Regions from separate parts of the Rummeliibacillus sp. G93 genome, predicted to be linked through region 4. Evidence: riboswitches for the same ligand, from Rfam matches in the RefSeq annotation. Region 4 holds a riboswitch; each other region holds the start of a gene.

Region 1 (5,807 bases), 1.1 Mb from region 4:
TCCCAATTAACGAGTATGTGCATTGCTATTTTTATGTCAAACAGCTAATATAGAAAACCAAAAGCAGAACAGGTTAACAGAACTAAAAATAACAAGGGGGAATTGTATGAGAGAAATAACTTTATCAAACGGAAAGACTGTAAAAGTTGAATGTTTAAGCTGTGCATTAACTAGTGGACTTATTGAGCCAGATGGTGGTGTTGTTATTGAAACTGCCCATTTTCATGCCCATCAAGATGTTGCATATCCAATAAAAGGACTAATCATATTAGCTTCTAAACGCCATATTAAATGCTTTGATGAATTAAATGAAGCAGAAAAATTGGATTACATAAACTTACTAACAAAGATAAGAAAAGCCCAAAGGGAAGTGTTAGGTATAGAATATGTTTATTACTTTTACAATGAAGACACAACTCACCATTTTCATACCTGGATGGTTCCAAGGTATGAATGGATGTATCAATTTGGACGTTCAGTAGAATCTGTCAGACTTGTTCTACTTCATGCACGTAACCACATGAATAGCGAGGAAAATATTAAGGAAGTAATGTATGCAATTCATGCTTTGGGTAAAGAATTGAATAAGTAATATAATATAAAAAATTATCTTAAGATTGTTATCCAGATAAGTGATAACAATCTCTTTTGATTTCTATAGAAATTCCAATCTAATCTCACTCCCATTCCGACTCTCCTCCTCATAAAACTCCATCACTTCTACCGTAAACCGATCTAGTATTCTATCTAGCTTTTTATACATATAGCCAAAGGGATTGGTGATGAACTGCCTTTTAGTTTGCTGAATAGTTTCTTTGAAGGCTGTAAAGCTGATATCTTCGAGCTGTTGTTTGCGGACTTGGTAGATTTCCCATTCCAGCAAGGGTTTTAGTTGCTTGTACACGACATCCACAAATTTCTTTGTTTCTGAGGTGTTGCCAGTGGTTGATAAAAGATAATGAAAAATTCTATTACGCAAAGATGTATTTAACATCGGGTATGTATGTTTACCGTATTGATGTTTAGGATTAGAAGATAAAGATGGTTCCTGTTCCAGTTGCGCTGCTTCAACCTTACTCTCACAAGGAGTTTCAGCTTCTTCTTGATGTGCCACGGCCAATGTGTCATCACAAGGTAAAATAGAAAAGATGTTGGCGCCTTTGATGCCATTCATCTTTTTTGTTTGGATGCGTTTGATAATCTGAAACTCTTCTAAACGTTTGAGCGTGCGGAAAACAGTTCGGACAGAAATGCCTAAAGCACCTGCAATTGTTTGTGCCTTTAAGTGGCAGGCACCTGGATAATCCAATGCATGCGAAGCCATTTTATAAAGAACGGCCTTATCGGATGGGGTCAAATTGTAGTAATGCTTGCGGATGTGTTGTTCCACTTGCTCGTCCATTTCTTGTATAGTTGTAAAAGATGTATAAGGTGCTAAATATTCAAAACGTGCCATGTTTTCTCCTTCTTTCAGCTTTTATATAGTAAATAGATGAAAGTAGGGAAAAGGGGACATAAAATAAAAAATATTTTTGTTTACAATATAAAGAAGAATGTACAACAATTTATTGTACACTCCTCAATTTAATGTGTGAGATGTGAATTTATTTTAGATAAGATGATAATCTGAATGGGATGAGATGGTATTTGAATGAATGGGTTGACATTGTTTACACATTTTCTTAAATGTTTTGTGCAAGAGCGTTATCACGACCACGTATTTTATTAGATACTGCTTTAATTCTTACAAAATCATTCACTACATATTGAATGCGATTAGATAATGCTTCTACAGTAGCAACTATTTTTGTTTTCGCTAGAGCATCTTGTTTGCCGTGCTGTTTACCGCTCTTTTGTTATTGTGTATCTCACACATTAGTATTCTATGAAGTAAACGGTTTTTGATCTGTACTCATGTCCGTGATTCTTAAAATACTTTGAATTGGTTTACCACTATTACAGAAAAAAACTCGCCGATTGCGGCGAGTTTTTCTTTTTTAATTCAAGCATGTTATTCAATAGTATGTTTCATGGCATTATACATATTGGCTACGTGCTCATCTGACTTATCTCGTGGCATGCGGAGTCGTTCAACGGAAGAGCCGTACCCGATTTCTTGTTCGCCTTCTTGTAAGCCTTTGAAAATGCCATCTGCAAATTCGTCTAATGGCTCTCCATTTGTATGCAGTCCGGCACCGCCTAGGTCTGTGTTGACTGCTGGAGGGGCAACTTCAATCACTTCTACACCTGTTTCGGCAAGTTGGTGACGTAAGCTCATCGTAAAGGAGTGGAATGCTGCTTTTGTAGCTGAATAGATTGGCGCGATAACCATCGGGGTAAAAGCTAACCCAGATGTAATGTTAATAAAAGTGGCTTCTTCTTTTTTAGCGAAATAGGGTGCAAAAAGCATCGTTATATGGAATGGCGCTTCAATGTTGGTCGTAATTTCTTGATTGAAATAAGCCCAATCGTTCTTTGCATCTGCTTTTAATATGTTAAAACGTTGTTGCATTCCTGCGTTGTTCACTAACACATTCACTTCGGGATAGTTTTCTGTTACCCATTCGAATAGGGAAATGCGCTCAAATTCACTGCTTACATCGCTTTGATGAATGATCAGCTCTGGAAATTTTTCTTTTGCCTGCTGAAGAACATTTTCTCTCCGTCCTGTAACGATCACTTTGTTTCCTGCTTTTAAAAATCTTTCTGCAAAAGCTAAGCCAATTCCAGAACTTCCGCCTGTGATAAGGATTGTATTTCCTGAAAGTTTCAATGTTATTCCTCTTTTCTAATAGCATGTGGTTCTGATAAAAATACAGGATGCTGTACTGACAATTTTTCAGTAGCCCATGGTAGTATATCCTAATACTACCCACTAACTATAGGGATTAACATCGTTCAAATGCTTAGAAATAATCATAAACCTCCTTTTCTTATTAACTTAGTTAGGATTAATGGCATAATCTATTGACAATGGTTCATATTATGGGTAATATTCATTTTAATTTGAAATTTCAAAAATCAAATAATTCAATCTATCCAGAGAGGTGGAGGGACATGGCCCTTTGAAACCTCAGCAACAGGTTCTGCTAATGTAGTAGAATACTGTGCTAATTCCATCAGGCATATAGCTTGGAAGATAGGAGAAGACAAACTTGTTTTGTTAAAAGTCTCTTTCCCTATCTCGGGAGGAGACTTTTTTATTTGTTATAAATAGCTGGGGAAAAGGAGTGGAGAAATGAAGTACGGATTTTGGTTGCCTATTTTTGGTGGTTGGTTGAGAAATGTAGAGGAAGAAAATATGCCACCCACGTATGAGTATGCGAAAACAATCATTCAATCAGCAGAAAAGTGGGGATATGATACAACATTAATCGCGGAACTATACTTAAATGATATTAAAGGCACTGACAAAGATTCGTTAGAGGCATGGTCTACGGCGACAGCTTTGGCAGCAGTAACAGAAAAAATTGAGATCATGGCAGCAGTTCGCCCCGTATTTCATAATCCTGCTGTAACTGCGAAAATGGCGGCAACTATTGACCATATTAGCAAGGGGCGTTTCACATTAAATGTAGTTTCGGGTTGGTGGGCTGAGGAGGCGAAGCAATATGGCGGCGATTTTACTGAACATGACCAGCGCTATGATAGAACGGCAGAGTTTATTGAAATTTTGAAAGGCTTATGGACGGAAGATACATTTTCATATCAGGGGAAGTTTTATCAAATAGATCAGGCAAAGCTTTCGCCTAAACCAGTGCAACGTCCTCATCCGATTTTATATGCTGGCGGTGAAAGTGAAAAAGGCAAACAAATCATTTCATCATTGTGTGATGCTTATGTCATTCATGGTCATACAGTGGAGGAAGCGAAGGCTAAGATTTCTGATATGAAGACGCGTAGAGAAGAAGCTGGTCGTGAGCCCTTTAAAACCATTGGAATGGCAGCCTATGTGATTTGCCGTGATACGGAGGAAGAAGCGCAGGAAGAGTTAAAACGAATTACAACGGTGAGCAATCTAAGTGGATATGCAGGCTTTAAAGACTTTACATCTAAGTCAGAGCTTGAACATCAAATTCAGTTACAGGATTATTCAGTATCTAATCGCGGAATCCGACCGAATTTAGTTGGCACACCTGAGCACATTGCAAATCAAATTATAGCCTTTGAGGAAGCTGGAGTTGATTTACTATTATTACAATGTTCTCCACAGCTAGAGGAACTAGGACGCTTTTCGAAACAGGTTATGCCGAAAGTGGAAGAATTAAAATCCACAATCATAGAAAACAAAAGCAGGGGGCAGGAATATCATGTCTAAAATATACGTAATTCATGAGAATAGTGAATGGACAGAACATCTATTTAAAAGATTAGAAGAGTTAGAACTTCCTTATGAAGATTGGAATCTTGTAAGAGGGACAGTTGATCTTACGTCTGTTCCACCTGAAGGGATTTTTTACAATCGCATGAGTGCTTCATCTCATACACGAGGCAACCGCTTTGCTCCAGAGTTAACAAGTGCTGTTCTCTCTTGGTTGGAGCACCATGGCAGAGTAGTGATCAATGGAAGCCGTGCCCTTCAGCTAGAGGTAAGTAAGGTCTTACAGTACTTAGAACTAGAGAAGTACGGCATCAAAACACCGAAAACAATTGCTGCAGTAGGAAGAGAAGAAATTCTTAAAGCAGCGGAGGAATTTGGCACAAAGAAATTTATAACAAAGCATAACCGAGCTGGAAAAGGGCTTGGGGTACAGCTTTTTACGTCTGTAGATGCTCTGCAAAACTATATTGATAGTGATAGCTTTGAGGAACCAGTCGATGGAATTACATTGCTGCAGGAATATATCGAGTCTCCTGAGGCTTTTATTACACGTAGTGAATTTATTGGTGGAAAGTATTTTTATGCTGTTCGGGTGGACACTTCTGAAGGCTTTGAATTATGTCCTGCCGATGCATGTGCAATTGATGATCTTTTCTGCCCTGTTGGAGAAGAAAGCGCCAAACCTGCAAAATTCCAGATTAGAGAAGGGTTTGAACATCCTATTTTTGAGAAATATGAACGTCTGCTAGCAGCCAATGATATTAAAATCGTGGGTATAGAGTTTATCCAAGATAAAGAGGGCCAAATTTACACATATGATATTAACACGAATACCAATTACAACAGTGAAGCGGAAGCCAACGGAGATATTTATGGAATGCTTGAAATTGCTAAGTATTTAGGTGGAGAGCTTAAAAAATTGGAAGTGACTGTTTAGGTAGCGAGTTAATCTTGGCTTGCGTATGGCCAAATCAATTGGACAATAAAAAACGGCTGAGGCCGTTTTTTTTTTGCTTTTTCAAAGCAAAACAATTGCAGTACAAGATTTAAACGGCACTAATTTAGTAGCTTTGCGAGGACAACGCTTTTTCTGTGGGATTGTCTGAAGTAAACATTTTTAGAAGAAGTTAAATCAATATAAAAGTGCAGGTTTCTTAAACTGATTTTGATTATATGATGTTTTAGTATATTTTCAATGGATTTATAAACTATTGTTTGAATATCTTGCGCATGTTATGAAAATAACCGGGTTTTTTCCATAGCTGACATTGTATAATGAACGTATTATTATTCCAGCTCACAGTATGACAGGGAGGAGTTGCTATGCGAAAGATAACCGAGCTACTCAAAAAACCGTGGTTTCTAGGGAGTATAGTTGTTCTGTTCGTGGGCGCGATCTTATGGAACATCCCTATTGAGAAAAGAAAGTATGGGATTTCCCAAAGCGGTTTAGTAACAGACTACACGGGCCTTCTTCCTGAACGTG
Region 2 (5,807 bases), 720 kb from region 4:
TGCACAAAAACAGATTGAAGAATACTTGAACCCTGAAGAAGGAACGATTAAAATCGGCTTCCCTACAAGCCTGGCTAGTTTTTTGCTGCCCACCATCATATCAGCCTTCAAGAAAGAACATCCGACGGTTTCCTTTCAATTACGCCAAGGGTCTTATCGCTATCTGATCCAGGCTGTAAAGGATCGCGAATTAAACTTAGCTTTCTTAGGGCCTGTTCCAGCAAACGAAGAATTGATTGATACAAAAATACTTTTTACTGAAAACATCGCCGCTTTGGTCCCTGAAAACCATCGCCTGGCAAATAAAAAGGAAATCCAATTGGCCGACCTTCATAAAGATCCTTTTGTTGTGTTTCCGAGAGATTACATACTACATCAGGTTGCTGTAGAAGCTTGCAAATCCGTCGGTTTTACACCACATATCACAACGATGGGTGAAGATTTAGATGCTTTAAAGGGCTTGGTTGCCGCAGGAATCGGCGTAAGCCTACTACCGGAAAGTGCATTTTACGATGCTACACCTCGTCGTACAGCTAAGTTGACGCTCACCAATCCGCCATTCACACGAAATGTTGGGGTTATCTATCCACGCAATCGTGACCTGGCCCCTTCTGAAAAAATCTTTTTAGACTTTGTATGCCAACTATTCTCACGGCTGTCGCAATTTAAATTATAAAAAAGGTGTAAGCATTAAATGCTTACACCTTTTTGTTTTATTTAGAAACCGGTACAACTGACCCTTTCCATTCTTTCGTAATGAAGTCTTGGATTTCTTTTGAATGCAGGGCATCTACTAGTTTTTTCACTGCTTTGTTGTCTTTATTTTTCTTCTTCACTGCTACTACGTTTACATATGGTGAATCAGAGCTTTCAATAGCAATAGCGTCTTTTGTTGGGACTAAACCAGCATCAATAGCGAAATTAGAGTTGATGACAACTGCATCGCCTTCTCCGTTTTTGTACATTTGCACTAGCATTTCAGGTGCAGTGCCGCCATCGATTTTTAAGTGTTTCGGATTTTCATCAATATCTTTAATGACTGCTTTAGTAGGATCTACACCTTTTTTAAGCGTAATCAACTTGTTTGCTTGAAGCAATTGAAGTGTACGACCTTGGTCAGTCACAGAGTTGGAAATTAGAATAGTCGCTCCATCTGGCAACTTATCAAGTGATTTATATTTTTGTGAATAGACGCCGATTGGTTCGATGTGAATCTTGCCGGCAATCGCAAAATCATAGTTATTATCTTTCATTTGCTCTTCAAGATACGGAATGTGTTGGAAGTAGTTAGCATCAAGATCACCATTATCTAAATCTTTGTTTGGCAACACATAATCTTGATATTTTTCAATCTTCAAATCAATGCCTTCTTTTTTAAGAATTGGCTTCGCTTTTTCCAAAATGATGGCATGAGGCGTATTAGATGCACCCACTACCAATTCTTTGTCTGATCCTGCTTTGTCTTTGTTTCCGCATGCTGCTAGGCTAAGTGCCAATGATGCGGTAAGAATTCCTGCTACAAGTTTCTTCATTTTTCATAACTCCCTTTCGTTTTATGTGAACGTCTGAACGGTTCAACCAAATTATCGTTTATCAAGTCTTGCTGTAATAAAGTCACCCACTATTTGGATAACAAACACGATGATTAATATAAACACCGTGGCAACGAATACGACGTCTGTACGGCTACGTTGGAAGCCATCTAAAAAGGCTAAGTCGCCAAGGCCACCTGCTCCAATGATGCCCGCCATTGCTGTATAACCGACTAATGCTACAGCTGTCACTGTAATACCAGATATCAAAGCTGGCCATGATTCTGGGATTAAGACCTTCCAGATTAATGTACTTGTTTTAGCGCCCATAGATCGGACTGCCTCAATGACCCCTTTATCAATCTCCCGGAAAGAAATCAATACCAGTCTTGCATAGAATGGAGCAGCGCCGATAATTAATGCCGGCAATGCTGCATTCGCTCCCCGAAGCGTTCCCAATAGCATTTTAGTAAACGGGATAAGGAGGATCACCAGAATAATAAATGGAATAGAGCGGAAAATATTCACGACTGATCCTGTCAGCCAATTGACTAGCTTATTTGCCCATAATTGATTCGGACTGCTCAAAAATAGGATAATCCCTAATAGAAGCCCTATGACAAAGGTGAACACAGTTGAGACTACTGTCATATAAATAGTTTCCTGTGTTGCTTCCCACATTGCTAGCCAATCCACATTTGGAAATAACTTAGTTAGCATGTTGGATCACCTCCGATTTAACGTCTTCCCCATCTAAGTATTGAATGGCTTTATTTATATTTTCTTCATTGCCTGCAATGCGAACGATCAGTGTGCCGTATGGACCGCTTTTGGTAGCGGAAATATTTCCGTGCACAATATTTACATCCACATCGAATGTGCGAATCAAATGCGAAATCACTGGCTGCTCAGCTTTCTTGCCGACAAATGTCAGCTGAATTAATTGGCTGTTTGGATCATCCAACATTTGCGAAATCGATTCTTTATGTTCTGCTGATTCTGTTACCTGAGAAACGAATTTTTTTGTAATTTCTGCTTTTGGCGATTGGAACACCTCTAGAACATTGCCTTGCTCAACGATTTGCCCAGCCTCCATCACGGCCACTCGATGACAGATTTTGCGTATAACATGCATTTCGTGTGTGATAAGCACAACTGTAATGCCCAGCTTTTCATTAATGTCTAAAAGCAAATCTAGGATAGCATCTGTTGTTTCCGGATCGAGCGCTGAGGTTGCTTCGTCACAAAGCAACACTTCTGGATTATTGGCTAATGCCCTTGCAATTCCTACGCGCTGTTTTTGCCCACCTGACAATTGGGCTGGATAGGCTTTCTCTCTTCCCTTTAAGCCAACCATTTCAACTAATTCGCTTACTCGCTTTTGGCGTGCCTCTTTTCCAACGCCCGCTATTTCAAGAGGGAAGGCGATATTTTCTTCCACAGTCCGCGACCATAGCAGGTTGAAATGCTGGAATATCATGCTGATCTTCTGTCTTGCCTGTCTCAGTTCTTTTCCCTTAATGGTGGATATATCGTACCCGCTCACTTGTACGGTGCCTGAAGTCGGTTTTTCCAACCCGTTTAATAAACGAATCATTGTACTCTTACCAGCACCGCTGTAACCGATAATTCCAAATATTTCACCTTTTCTGATCGTCAAATTGGCATCTTGGACAGCTGTAAGGGATCCACTTGCTGTTTTATATTTTTTTAGTACATTCTTTAAGAGAATCATAGCCAAACCCCTTTCATCAAAAAAAATAAGGCCTTTCTGTTAAAGATAAACAGAAAGGCCTTACGTATTGTATTTATACGAAAACCGTTCTCTCATCTTCCAAAGTTTACACTTTGTGTGAATTGGCACCATATCACAAACTGTGACGGTTGCCGGGCTTCATAGGGCACTTCCCTCCACCTCTCTTAATAAGAGCAACGCAATATTTAATTAGGTTATGCTAGTTACTTTACCATGCTGAATTTTGTTCGTCAATCCTTTTTTTGAAACTTTTCAAACAAATATGACACAGACTGAAAAGCGTATATTTTGTCATGCACTTCGCCATCTTCAGCGATTAACAGGCAAGGAACACTTTCCACCTGATATTCATATGCCAGTTCTTCAGCATAATTCAAATTGATTTTACCCATTGGGATTTGTGGGAATGTTTGTTGGATGACCTCCATCATTTTAGAGGCAACCATGCATGTACCACACATGGGCGTATAGAGATAAAAAGCGCACAATTGGCCGCTTTTTTTCGTGTTTTCCCATTCTTCAATTGACCATTCTTGCATCGATTGGATCATCCCTATTCTATAAAATAAGCAGGGTCAATTTCGAAATCTGCTGCTAATAAGACCCTTGCCAAATATTTTCTTGGAGTCGTTTCTACCTGTCTATATAAGGAGAGTGTACGCAAATGATATGCCTCTGGATACTCTTTTTTCATCAGTGCCCGCAAGCGGTCGCCTGAGTAATCTTCATCGAATAATGTGTATAAATCATATTGTTCGTAAGGGGTTAGCAACTCTTCTAGCTTGCTTGCGCTAATCGTTCCATTGGTGCATATAATTGGAATGCTTTCTGTCAATAGAGGTGCTATTTGAAGCTTATCCTGCCTTCCCTCTACTATAAGCACTTTATCAGGCAATGCCCGCACCTCCTCATTGGATAGTCAGACGATACTCTCAGTTGATATAAAAAGCGCCAACACAGAATAGTGAGGCGCTTGAATAAGATTATTCTTCGATTAATTCGCCGTATTGTTCAGCAGATAATAGCGCATCGATTTGAGATGAATCTGAAGGTTCTACAACAACCATCCATGCTTTTTCATATGGTGATTCGTTAACGAATTCAGGGCTGTCTTCTAACTCTCCATTGATTTCAACTACTTTACCTGAGATTGGCGCGTATAATTCTGAAACTGTTTTAACAGATTCAACACTACCAAATGGTTCGTCTGCTACGATTTCGTCGCCTACTTCTGGAAGTTCTACGAATACGATATCGCCAAGTTCAGATTGTGCGAACTCTGTAATGCCGATGCGTACTTTACCGTCTTCTGTTTTCACCCATTCATGCTCTTCTGAATAACGCAAACTTGCTGGAATATTACTCATTTCTACCCCTCCAAATATGTATTTATATTCATATTAATTTTGACATAATCCTTATCTAAAAACAAGCAATTCTATAAGCTACTTCCATGTATTTTCAAAATCTTCTTCTTTAAAACCTAAGGTGATTTTTTGACCATCTGTAACGATAGGTCTCTTTAGAAGCATACCGTCTGACGCAAGCAATGCAAGCTGGTCTTCCTCGCTCATATCCTTTAGTCGATCTTTCAGCTCAAGTTCACGATATTTCTTCCCAGAGGTGTTAAAGAACTTTTTCAGCGGCAAGCCACTAAGCTTCCAAAACGATTTAATTTCTTCCGCAGAAGGCGTACTTTCAACAATGTGACGCTCCGTAAATGGAATATTGTGATTCAGCAGCCAAGCTTTCGCTTTTTTGCAGGTTGTACAATTAGGATATTGTATTAAATTGATTGGCATAAACATTCCTTCTTTCCTCTACAAATACTCCTACTATTGTAGAGCGACACTTATTTATACGCAAGGAATCCGGCCACATGATTAGTATGACCGGATTCCAAAGGTTTATTTACTTATGATTAGACTGTATATTTTTCAGCTGAGATTAATTTAACAGATGCATGGCGTTTTTTAGAAATCAGGTTGTAAGGTGTATAGCGAGTTAATTTGCGCAATGCAGATAATAGCATGCGTGATTCATCACCTTCGACTGATGCCAAAATAGTTTCTTTTGCTTCTTTTTCAATTTCAGCAAATGCTTCTTGGCAGAAGATTTCTGTATACAAAACTTTTTGTGCCGCTTTATCAAATCCATCACGGCTAAGCGCTTTTTCAGAACGTAATACAACAGATTCCATTGCAAATAGCTGGTTCGCGATATTGGCAATATTCACAAGTACTTCTTGTTCTTGCTCTAATTTTGCACCAAAGCGTTGTACTGCTGTACCTGCAGCCAATAGGGCAATTTTCTTCGCCATTTTTACAAGGTGTTTTTCTTGTGCTAATGGCTCATCACCGATTTCTTCTGGCATCATTGACAATAATTCAGCTTGCAGGCTTTGTGCTTGTTGCAATAAAGGTAGTTCGCCTTTCATCGCTTTTTTCACAAATGTGCCTGGTACAATCAATCTGTTAATCTCATTCGTACCTTCAAAGATACGGTTGATACGTGAGTCA
Region 3 (5,807 bases), 1.4 Mb from region 4:
CCAAAATTCGCACGAAATAAGATGAAGAAGGCCTTCAGCCAAGTGCCAAATCCTAGCTATTATGAATTAGGAGATTTGCAGATCCAAAAAGTAGCGGGCGAATATGTTTATATTGCACCCGTTGAGTTTTCTGACTTTTTCAAATGGATGAAGGGGAAAGTTTCGCCAGGGTATCTCATCATGAGTGCAACCGATTCATCTAACAATCCAAAGTTCGTTAAATCAGAAATGGTTTATACAGCTTCTGGCTATTTTAACAATAATGTCGAACGCCATATGAGACTTGCTAATCCAAAAGAAATTTTTTATGGCGATCCACAATTGGAAGTAGACGATGACGGCAAGCCATATTATATCAGAACGTATGGAAAATTCATTTCTGCGCGTAATGGCTTTGATCCAAAGGGCATTGTTATGGTAGATGTAAAAACAGGCGCTTCTAAAACGTATACATTAGATAAAATACCTGCCTTTATTGACGGAGCGATCTCTCCCGAAGCAGTAAGCCGACAAAATGAATATTTCGGCAAATATGTGCATGGTTTTTGGAATAGTCTAGTCGGCAAGAAAGATGTGAAATTGCCATCAGATGAAGGGACAGAAGCGAATGTCAGCCCTGTCTTTGATGAGAATGGAACAATGTTTTACTTCACTGATTTTAGAAGTCCGAAAAAAGGCGTAGATTCTATGCTTGGCTACTCTTTAACAGACGCGCGTACAGGTCATGCAACGTACTATACAGGCAATAAAGAAGAATCCTATATGGATTCGCAGGGTGCTATTCAAATCATTGAAAAAAAATTCATCGAGAAAAAATGGCGTGCTTCTATGCCGATTATCTACAATTTTTACGGTGAAGCTAGCTGGCTTGTGCCAGTATTAGATTCCAATGGCTTCCTACAAAATTACTCGATTGTGTCTGCAGCAAGGCCTGAACTTTCAGTATCTGCTGCAACTCCAAATGAAGCACTACGGCAATATAAAACAATTATCTCCCGAATTGGCAACAGTTCGCTAAAAGGAACATCTGCAGCAGAAGAAAAAGAAACTCAAGGAAAAGTAGTCCGCGTTTATAAAGAAAAGAATGGGGATTTCACAACTGTTTCCTTCTTGCTAGATAATAAAGAAAATTATATTGTGAGTTCAGAAGTGGCTCCTCTCGCAGTCTATCTGAAAGAAGGCGACACGGTGAAGCTGAAATATGTGAATTCAAGCGAAGTCTTTTTACCAGTAAAAGAAATGGTTATAGAGGGAATCGAAGAAAAATAATTAAAAAAGCTCTATAAGGCAGGCAAAAGCCAAAAACCTTATAGAGCGTTTTTCTATTTCCAAGTAAATCCTTTGGATGCAAGGAAGTCTTTGATAAATGGACGACGCTGTTCCACTAAGAAATCAGCCATTTGTTTTGTCCAATTCGACATTTTTTGATTCGATGAACGATGTTGGTAGTATTCTTCTAATGTCGCATCATATTCATCAAGTAATGTATCGTATTTTTCTTCATCATAACTATTTTCATGTAGCACGGCATCCAGTGGAAGTCTTGGTTTTGTTTCATTTCTTTTCGTCGGTTTTCCGATCGTCATGGCGAACATAGGAAAAACGTGTTCAGGCAGATTGAATAATTCACTGATATCAGCTGGGTTATTGCGTGCACCGCCAATATAACAAATGCCGTATCCTTCTGATTCAGCAGCAATAACAAAGTTTTGTGCAAATAGTGCTACGTCGGCTACGCCTGCAAGAAGGTTTTCAGCAGAATCAGCCACAATTTCTACACCTTGCTTTTTGCCGGCAGCCTCCAAACGCTTGAAGTCAACGCAGAATAAGAAAGAAGCACCCGCTGTTTTGAATTGGAACTCATTGTTAGAGAGCTCGCCTAATTTTTTCTTTTTGTCGGCATCAGTTACCCAGATGACACTGTATGCTTGGATGAAATGTGAGGTAGCAGCCATTTGTGCTGTTTCAATTAAATCTCGTACAACCTCTCTTGGTATCTCTTCACCTGTATATTTTCGAACTGATGAATGGCTACGCAATAAATCTTTAACCATCTGTAGAACAACTCCTATTTTGTGGATTTCTCTAATTAACTATAGGAGAAATTGTAGGAAATGACTAGCGAAACGAATCCGCTTGTATGTAATATTTAGAAATATCAAAAAATAGTATTGACTTTTTAAAATGCAATACCTATACTTACAACAACAAGATGGAACAGAATAAATTACCTTTATCAAGAGTGGCGGAGGGAAAGGCCCTGCGATGCCCGGCAACCAGTAAGTTATCTTACATGGTGCTAATTCCTACAGATTCTTTATTGCGAATCTGACAGATAAGGGGAGGAAAATGCTAATGACCCTCTTCTTATGTGAAGAAGGGTTTTTCTTTTGGAAAAATCCTTGCCACACCTCAGCTTTCCATCTCAAACTATATTAGGGGGAATTAGAATGACAGAATTTCGTAAAGAGACTTTAGCAGTACGTGGTGGCCAAACGCCTGATCCTACAACTGGTGCAATTGGGGTGCCAATATACCGAACAACAGCCTATAGATTTAATGATACAGAGCATGCACGGAAATTATTCGCCTTGGAAGAGCCAGGCAATATTTATTCTCGAATCATGAATCCAACTGTTGATGTCTTTGAAAAACGAGTAGCCTTGCTTGAAGGTGGAACAGCAGCGGTTGCTCTATCATCAGGCATGGCGGCCATTTCATTTTCTATTTTAAATATAGCGCGTGCTGGTGATCATATAGTTTCAGCTGCGAGTGTGTATGGAGGAACGTACAATTTATTTGCTAATACTTTGCCGCGATACGGAATCAATACTACATTTGTAGATGAACGGAAGCTTGAAGATTTTGAAGGGGCAATCCAAAAAAATACAAAAGCGATTTATGTTGAAACGATTGGTAATCCTAGTCTTTCAGTAGCAGATATCGAAAGTATTGCGGATATTGCCCATCGACACGAAATCCCTCTAATCATCGACAATACATTTGCCTCACCGATTGGATGTAGTCCTATTGAATATGGCGCTGATATTGTGATTCACTCTGCGACTAAGTGGATTGGCGGGCACGGTACAACAATCGCTGGCGTGGTGGTGGATGCAGGCAAGTTTGATTGGACACGAGGCAAATTCCCTGACTATACAGAAAGAGATGAATCCTATCATGGCATCCGCTATGGCATTGATGTGAGTAATGCAGCTTTCGCTACACGCCTGCGCGTACAATTGCTGCGCGACTTTGGGCCAACGCTTAGCCCAGATGCTGCCTTCCAACTATTGCAAGGTCTTGAAACACTGCATCTTCGTGTGCCTTATCATAATGAAAATGCTAGAAAGGTAGCTGAATACTTACGTCAGCATCCTCAGGTGGAATGGGTAGGATACAATGGCTTCTCTGATAGTGAATTCGCTCCTCTTGCTAAAAAGTATCTAAAGAATGGCTATGGCTCTGTTCTTACATTTGGAATTAAAGGAGGCAGAGATGCTGGACGCGAATTTATCGACAATGTCGAATTGTTCTGTCACGTGGCAAATGTAGGAGATGCCCGCTCATTGATTATTCATCCGGCCTCAACAACTCATCAACAATTAAACAGTGAAGAGTTGAAAAAATCAGGCGTGCAAGAGGAATTAATTCGCTTATCTATTGGGTTAGAAGCAATCGATGATATCATCTCTGCACTAGAAGAAGCATTCACAAAGGTAAGCCCAAAAGTTGCAGCAAAATAATTTGTTAATGAGTTTCGCTTCGCCTCAGGGAAGTAGCAGCATTTCCTAAAAAATTTTTTAAATAAATAAAGAAAAGAGTGATGGATTGTCTTTTCACTCTTTTCATTTTGATTTAAATGAACACTCCAGGTACACACATGTCTTTTGTAGGAGGATTTATCTTGTAAACATACTCTGTGTAAGCTAAAATCATCAGTATGTAGATTAATTCAGTATAAGACAATGGAGGCGGTTTTTTGAAAAAGGTAAAGGTTGCTATATTAGGTTTTGGTACAGTTGGCCAGGGGGTCTATCGCATATTAACAGAAAAGCGCAGTCAATTGAAACAGATGCTAGATGTCGACCTAGAAGTAGCAAAAGTCCTCGTCAGCAATCCGAATAAGCCACGTCCTCATGCTGCTAAAGAGATGCTGACAAATCAAATAGAGGAAATCCTGGATATTTCGAATCTTGATGTTGTTTTCGAAGCAATTGTAGGAGAGGAACCTGCATATCAATACCTTGACCGCCTTATTGAAAAGGGATGCAACGTTATCACCGCTAATAAAGTGATGTTTTCTAAGCATGGCAAATCACTTCAGGAAAAAGCAGCGAAACATGGAGTGCAGGTAGGTTTTGAGGCAACAGTTGCAGGCGGCGTTCCTGTTATAAAAACGATGCAAAATCTGCTTCGTGTCAATGAGGTACAGCGCATTCAAGGTATATTAAATGGAACATCCAATTACATATTGACCCAAATGCGTGCAAGAGGAATGGCATTTGAGGATGCTTTAGAAGATGCACAGAAATTAGGCTACGCTGAAGCAGATCCTTATAACGATATATCAGGCCAAGATGCTTTTCGAAAACTAATGATCCTCAGTGAACTAGCATTTAAAGAGCAGCCAGATTGGAAGGATGTAAAAGTACAAGGTATTAATGAAATCACATCCCAACAAGTAAAAGAAGCAACTGAAAAAGGCATGCGCTACCGACATATTGCACTAGTCCAAAAAAATTATAAAACAGGCGAGGTGCATGCGACAGTTAGACCTGAGCTCATAGATCAGAGTCACCCTCTCTATTCAATTGAGGAAGTAAACAACGCTGTTGCCATTGAGGCGGATCTGCTAGGCACCGTAACACTTGTAGGCCCAGGAGCGGGAATGCTTCCGACTGCGAGCGCGATGGTGGAAGATTATGGCGATATGCTGACAAAAACTAAAACTGTTATTTCAATTTAACTCAATTAAAAGATATTTATCATAATATTGGTTTAAAAAGAAAGGATAGATGAACAGGAGTGTGGGCCTGTATACATCTATCCTTTTGCATTATATAACTTTTCTTCTTAGTCTTTTAGGTTGAAGAGTAGTTTTTCATGGCTTTACACTTCATACTTTTATCGTCTACTTAATCGGCATATCTTTCCATGAATAAACTGGTATTGTCGCAATCCATAACGTATCTTTCATGAAATGAAAAAAATTCCAGAATAAATTGATATAGAGTTCAGGAGCAATTGTGTTAATAACAATAACGCCAATTAAATAAAAAAGAATTAATATCTATCCCAAATTCTTTCTACGTTTCTTAATACTTTTCCGTCAAAATTCAATTTATATATATCTGGCATATCAAGATTCTGCCAAAAAGAAAAATTATACTGTCTGTCAAAGAAATTCATGATTAGCACCATGATATTTCCATGTGTTCCTATCACTACATTTTTATCTTTATAGTTGTCTAATATTTTAAATGTAGCTTCAATACCCCTTTTTTGAGCCACAACGTTAGACTCTCCACCTTCCCATGAAAAGTTGTAGTCTTCCCATACTTTTGCTATTGCAAAAGCAAAATCATTTGAAGGGACTGTAGTTAAAGTCCGTTCTTTAAAACCTTCTATAATTCCTACATCTGTATGTATGTATTCTGCTATGCCCTCTACGGTTTGAACCGCTCTTTTATAAGGACTTGAAAGAACAACATCAATTCCCTCTGTTTTTAATAATCTTGTAACCAGAGTGACATCAGAAAATCCCTTTTCTGATAAAGGTCTATTTAATTCATCAGGTGTATAGG
Region 4 (5,807 bases):
TTAAGTACATGGATAATGGAGCTACTCAAATTGAGATAGATACATTGTATTTAGGCAATTCTTAGGTGTCACCTTATTTAATTACTGAACGATTTTTGTGAGGAAAGTTTTCTAATGTTCCTCATCTTAAAATAGGCTAGAGATGGTTAGGTGATCATGAGCCTTGGACATGTGAAAACTGTGAGAAATAGGAAGAGAATGATATAATTAAGTAAAATATTAATTAAAAGGATTGAAAAATGGATATAATAACAAATTTTTTTGAAAAGTGGCTAATGCTGCTAAACTTTAATTCTAATATAATACATAATACGGCTCTAATCTTACTCTACCTCCGTTTATTATATTTGCCTATCAAGATGATTTATATAGTAGCGAAGAAGAGAAACGAAGAAACTGAGCCTTTTTCAATAATTAAGATTTTTAAAAAATTAATTATTGTACTGTTCTTTAATTTTCTACTTGGTTCGGCCTTACTCAAGTTCCTGCAGCCAAATTATCTAGCCAATTGGATACCAACAGGTTGGCGGTCTGATTACATTCTGTTAACAGTGATTGCTGCCTTAGTTATCCTATCATTATTTATTTTTATACCTCGCCAAATTTATCAATTGAAGAAAAAAGAACAAACCTTAGGTAAAATGTTCTTGAAATTCAGCTCGTTTTTAATAACGGTGTTTTTCGTTTTTTCATGCCTGTTATGGGGGTTTAATGGACTTTTCGCACCCAAAAGAATTGAACTAGAATCACCTGTTGTACTCTTCGATTTAAAAGAAAAGCCAATATCGGTCGTTAAAATAAGTAAAACTACACCCAATGGAACAGAAAATGGAATAACCACCAACTTTAAAGGTTTCTTAATGAGTGCTATTGATCTTCATACTGGTAAAAAGCTGTGGAGTAGGATCTCTACTTGGCAAGAATACTTAGTAGGAGAGACTAGCGAGGGACTGTTGGTGTTAAATAATAAAAAGAAAACCCTTTATTTTATAGATCCAAAAACAGGGAAAAAGCAAGCAGACGAAAAAGACTTTCTGAATAAATTCCCTGTATTAGAAGATAATTTAAGCTACATGTATACTGACTATTCTATTAAAGGTCTAAATAAAGTCTATCTTTACGGCTTAGATGGTCGTTATTTTAAGTTAAATTTAGCTACGAACGAAATAAAAGAAGATCCGAGTTATGCTGATAAAATACGTACTTTACCAGTAGGATGGGATGAGAGTGTAGCAGGTGTTGAAAAACGAAGCGAGAAAATAAAAAAACTTTACCCCGAGCTAATGGGCGTAAGGCTAGTTGAAAGTAAGCCTGTTGAAAAGCAGCTCATTGTTTATCAGAAAAAGCGCAACGATAATCGGCAGACCTTAGCCTTACTTGATCTTACAAAACAAGACTTGATTTGGGAGCAACTTTTAGATGCTCCACTTGAGAATGCCACCACTTCATTAGAAGTATTCGCTGACACAAAGTTTGTCTATGCTTGGACGGGACGTTATCAATATAAAATCAACAACGAAACAGGGAAAGTAGTGTATCAGTATGATTATAAGCTTGGAAAATAATTAATAAACGAAACTACTAAAGTCTCTTTCTTGTACTTTGTTTACTATAAACTATCTATAAAAGCCGATGAAATTCTACTTAGCTGTAAAATTTCATCGGCTTTTAAATTGGAAAGAGTATTTTTCCTCTTTTATTTGTAAATTTCATATCCACTAGTAATCAAAAAAGAAAATAAACATAAACCTAAACAACCCAATGCAACACCCATAAAAATAAATGTTACTGTAAAATTTTTATTCATTGATCGGAAGAAATTAAATAAGGTAATGACTAAACAAATGATAAAGAAAGAAGTCCAATAAGGTAGCAAGGTACGAGTAGGACCTAAAATAAGAAAGTTAAGAAGAAATACAAAGCTTACAAGCAAAAAAACAGTCAGTATTTTTTTCATAGAATTACTCCTTTGTAAAATATGGGTAATAACACTTTATCAAAATTTTCTAAAATATATAATGATTATTAGAGAAATAATCATTGAAAATAGATAAAAATAATAAATATATAAACCTCGTTAGTCTATGTAAATAATAAAAGAAACATCAATAAGAAAAATAAAAATCTTTTAAAATATTATTTTATATTGACTATTCAAAAATGACCATGTATAGTAAAAATCAATCAAATAATCATTTTTCTTATCCAGAGAAGCGGAGGGACTGGCCCTGTGAAGCTTCGGCAACGGACATATGCACCGTGCCAATTCCAGCAAGCGATTAAGCTTGGAAGATAAGAACACGTATTTGTACATATGAAGCCATATGTCTTTGTGTCCTTCTTCTTCCATGGAGAAGGATTTTTTTATGGCAAAATTAATTTGAAAGGGGGAATTAAAAACACAGTTTAGCAGATGTACCACTTATACTTAATTAAATATTGCCCTTATCAAGAGAGGTGGAGGGACTGGCCCTTTGAAACCTCGGCAGCGGACATTTTTGCACCGTGCCAATTCCAGCAAGCGATTAAGCTTGGAAGATAAGAAGACGTTACCGTACATATGAAGTCATATGTCTTACTGTCCTTCTTCTTCCATGGAGAAGGACTTTTTTGTTGAAAAAATCGGAAGGAGATTGAACGGATGATAGAATTCCAAAATGTTTCTAAAGTGTATAACAGCGGAGGAAAGGAGATACGTGCATTAAATTCGATTAATTTAAAAGTTAATAAAGGTGAAATATTTGGCGTAGTCGGCTTCAGTGGTGCAGGAAAAAGCTCCTTAATTCGTTGTGTAAATTCACTAGAAAAACCTACTTCCGGAAAAGTCATAGTAGACGGTCATGACTTAACAACCATTAGCAAAAAGCGAATTCGCGAAGTAAAGAAAAGCATTGGTATGGTATTTCAACACTTTAATTTGCTCAATTCCAAAACAGTATATGCAAATGTAGCCATGCCGCTCATTTTAAGTAAAGTTCCTAAGGATCAAATCAAACAAAGGGTTTCAGAATTACTTGAATTCGTTGGTTTAGGTGACAAAGCTCAAGTCTATCCTGATCAACTATCCGGCGGCCAGAAACAACGCGTAGGCATAGCGCGCGCTTTAGCAACACAGCCTTCAATTCTACTTTGTGATGAAGCGACCTCTGCTCTAGATCCACAGACAACTGGTTCCATATTGGAACTCTTGAAGAAGATTAACAAAGAGTATGGGATTACGATTTTAATGATCACGCATGAAATGGCTGTCATTCGAGAAATATGCGACAGAGTGGCAGTGATGGAAGCGGGGAAAGTGATAGAAGAAGGAACAGTATTTGATATCTTTTCCGCACCGAAAACTAACACTGCTCAAAACTTTGTTAGTACCGTAATGCATGATCAAATTCCACCATCAATACTCAATATGATGGAACGCAAGCAAGCACTAAATCATATTTTCCATATTACGTTTGTCGGCGAGTCTACAGGAAGTCCTTTTTTATCACAGTTATCTAAAATTCTCGATGTGGAAATCAATGTGCTATTCGGCAATATTACCGAACTGCAAGGTATTCCTTTTGGCAAACTGATTGTTGAAATCCAAGGAGCCGATACGGAAGTGAAACGAGCATTATCATATATGCAAGCTCAACAAATTCTTTACAAGGAAGTGGTAGCACATGCTAGTTAATTCTGAACAAATCATTGAAGCGCTCATTCAAACTATTCAAATGGTTGGTTTTTCATTTATCTTTTCAATCATTATCGGCCTTCCGCTAGGCATCCTGTTATTTGTCACTCGTAAAGGACAGATCATTGAGAACCTTCCAGTATTCACGGTTTTAAATGCAGTGATCAATGTTTTCCGATCTGTGCCCTTTATTATTTTGCTCGTAGCCATCATCCCAGTTACCCGGCTCATTGTCGGAACATCTATTGGAACATCTGCAGCTATTGTTCCACTAGTCTTCTACGCAGGCCCTTACATTGCTCGATTAGTTGAAAGCTCGCTACTAGAGGTTGATAAAGGTGTTTTAGAGGCGGCAGATGCTATGGGGGCTACTCCATTTCAGACAATTTTCAGGTTTTTACTGCCTGAGGCTCTTAGTTCACTTATTGTGAATTTTACCATCGCGACAATTGGTCTGATTGGAGCATCGGCTATGGCAGGAACCGTAGGCGGCGGTGGTATTGGCGACTTAGCCATAACGTTCGGCTATCAACGTTTTGATACGACCACCATGCTAATTACCGTAGCCATACTAATTGTTTTGGTTCAGGGGCTACAGTCATTTGGCAACATTTTATCGAAAAAAATAAGAAGAGGTTAATCTAAGGAGGAAATTAAAATGAAAAAATGTTTACTATCCATTCTGGTGCTGTCACTAGTTATTTTTACGGCAGCCTGTTCAAGCGAATCCAGCGGTAAGGAGGCAGATGGAAAATCAAAAACATATAAAATCGGCATTACGGGGACAGATACGCAAATTTGGGATTATGTAGCGAAAAAAGCAGCTAAAGAAGGAATCAAAATTAAGCTTGTATCTTTTAATGATTACGTACTTCCAAATACAGCGTTAGCAGATGGTGAGTTGGATGCCAATTCATTCCAAACTGTTGCTTATTTTGACCAATTTATTAAAGAACATAATCTTAAACTTGTTCCAATTGCTACAACATGTTTAGCACCTATGGCTGTTTACTCAAACAAATTGAAGGACATTAAAGATATCAAAAAAGGTGCAAAGATTGCTTTGCCAAATGATGTTTCAAATCAAGGGAGAGCCCTATTATTACTGCAGGAGGCTGGCCTTATAAAATTAGTAGATGGTTATGATGGCTTAGGCTCTATTAAAGATAGTGTCATTGAAAACCCTAAAAATATTGAACTTATTCCTACTGCTCCTGCTCAAATACCGAGAGCATTAGAAGATGTGGATGCAGGCGTTATTAATAACGGTATTGCCCGAGATGCAAGTCTTAATCCAATCAAAGATTCAATTTTCCATGAGAGCGAGACAGCAATTGATTATCTGAACATTATCGCAGTGAATGACAAAGATAAAAACAACAAAACCTTAAAACGAATTGCAGAGTTATACCAAGAGGAAGATACAGCGAAATTCATCAATAAAGAATATGGCGGCACACTGATCCCAACATTTGTACCATTGAAGAAAATAGGTTGGTAAAAAGATTGTTGCTAAAAGTTTAATAAAATATGAGGAGGAATTAATATGACACAAGTACTTACACATTTAAGTGAGGCAATAACAGCAAATGTGGATGTTAATCAAGGAAGGTATATTGAAACAAGCCACAGGATTCATAATAATCCAGAGATCGGAAATGAGGAATTTTTTGCTTCTGAAGAATTAACAAACCTTCTCCAAGAAGAAGGTTTTGCAGTAGAGAGAGATGTGGCTGGTCACAAAACAGCATTTGTTGCTCGTTATAAATCTACTAAACCAGGTCCATCAATTGCTTTTTTAGCTGAATATGATGCTCTTCCTGGAATCGGTCATGCATGCGGGCATAATATTATTGGAACCATGAGTGTTGCTGCTGCTATTAGTTTAAGCAAAGTGGTGGATGAGGTTGGTGGAGAAGCGGTTGTCTTTGGTACACCTGCAGAAGAGGGAGGACCAAATGGAAGCGCGAAAGGTAGCTTTGTGAAACACGGATTAGTAGAAGGAATTGATGCGGCAATGATGATACATCCTCAAGGTGTAACCAATCTAACATCGCCATCGCTTGCAGTAGATCCGCTCGATTTCGAGTTTATCGGTGCAGCGGCGCATGCAGCAGCAACCCCTGAAAAAGGT

The links. Region 4 has a riboswitch for S-adenosylmethionine ahead of M2M59_RS08050 (methionine ABC transporter ATP-binding protein). Riboswitches for the same ligand answer to the same signal wherever they lie in the genome.
Region 1: it holds a riboswitch for S-adenosylmethionine, as region 4 does, so the genes downstream of both, M2M59_RS13490 (LLM class flavin-dependent oxidoreductase) here and M2M59_RS08050 (methionine ABC transporter ATP-binding protein) in region 4, are expected to answer to the same signal.
Region 2: it holds a riboswitch for S-adenosylmethionine, as region 4 does, so the genes downstream of both, M2M59_RS11745 (methionine ABC transporter ATP-binding protein) here and M2M59_RS08050 (methionine ABC transporter ATP-binding protein) in region 4, are expected to answer to the same signal.
Region 3: it holds a riboswitch for S-adenosylmethionine, as region 4 does, so the genes downstream of both, M2M59_RS00935 (O-acetylhomoserine aminocarboxypropyltransferase/cysteine synthase family protein) here and M2M59_RS08050 (methionine ABC transporter ATP-binding protein) in region 4, are expected to answer to the same signal.

What each region holds. Positions count from the first base shown of each region.
Region 1 is NZ_CP097314.1:2,679,604-2,685,410, reverse strand. Features, by position in the region: gene M2M59_RS13505 (HIT family protein) at 107-592, shown strand; gene M2M59_RS13500 (helix-turn-helix domain-containing protein) at 656-1,456, opposite strand; gene M2M59_RS13495 (SDR family oxidoreductase) at 2,012-2,773, opposite strand; SAM riboswitch class I at 3,033-3,146, shown strand; gene M2M59_RS13490 (LLM class flavin-dependent oxidoreductase) at 3,239-4,318, shown strand; gene M2M59_RS13485 (ATP-grasp domain-containing protein) at 4,311-5,258, shown strand; gene M2M59_RS13480 (FAD-binding oxidoreductase) at 5,645-5,807, shown strand, end outside.
Region 2 is NZ_CP097314.1:2,334,544-2,340,350, forward strand. Features, by position in the region: gene M2M59_RS11730 (glutamate biosynthesis transcriptional regulator GltC) at 1-676, shown strand, start outside; gene M2M59_RS11735 (MetQ/NlpA family ABC transporter substrate-binding protein) at 714-1,532, opposite strand; gene M2M59_RS11740 (methionine ABC transporter permease) at 1,584-2,252, opposite strand; gene M2M59_RS11745 (methionine ABC transporter ATP-binding protein) at 2,242-3,267, opposite strand; SAM riboswitch class I at 3,357-3,462, opposite strand; gene M2M59_RS11750 (thioredoxin family protein) at 3,519-3,827, opposite strand; gene M2M59_RS11755 (toprim domain-containing protein) at 3,842-4,183, opposite strand; gene gcvH (glycine cleavage system protein GcvH) at 4,272-4,655, opposite strand; gene M2M59_RS11765 (arsenate reductase family protein) at 4,734-5,090, opposite strand; gene M2M59_RS11770 (acyl-CoA dehydrogenase FadE) at 5,210-5,807, opposite strand, start outside.
Region 3 is NZ_CP097314.1:171,416-177,222, forward strand. Features, by position in the region: gene M2M59_RS00925 (hypothetical protein) at 1-1,269, shown strand, start outside; gene nfsA (oxygen-insensitive NADPH nitroreductase) at 1,323-2,054, opposite strand; SAM riboswitch class I at 2,231-2,342, shown strand; gene M2M59_RS00935 (O-acetylhomoserine aminocarboxypropyltransferase/cysteine synthase family protein) at 2,451-3,746, shown strand; gene M2M59_RS00940 (homoserine dehydrogenase) at 3,983-4,969, shown strand; gene M2M59_RS00945 (histidine phosphatase family protein) at 5,287-5,807, opposite strand, start outside.
Region 4 is NZ_CP097314.1:1,619,166-1,624,972, forward strand. Features, by position in the region: partial or broken gene M2M59_RS08035 (Type 1 glutamine amidotransferase-like domain-containing protein) at 1-65, shown strand, start outside; gene M2M59_RS08040 (PA2928 family protein) at 240-1,565, shown strand; gene M2M59_RS08045 (hypothetical protein) at 1,697-1,957, opposite strand; SAM riboswitch class I at 2,199-2,299, shown strand; SAM riboswitch class I at 2,443-2,545, shown strand; gene M2M59_RS08050 (methionine ABC transporter ATP-binding protein) at 2,642-3,673, shown strand; gene M2M59_RS08055 (methionine ABC transporter permease) at 3,663-4,313, shown strand; gene M2M59_RS08060 (MetQ/NlpA family ABC transporter substrate-binding protein) at 4,332-5,174, shown strand; gene M2M59_RS08065 (M20 family metallopeptidase) at 5,220-5,807, shown strand, end outside.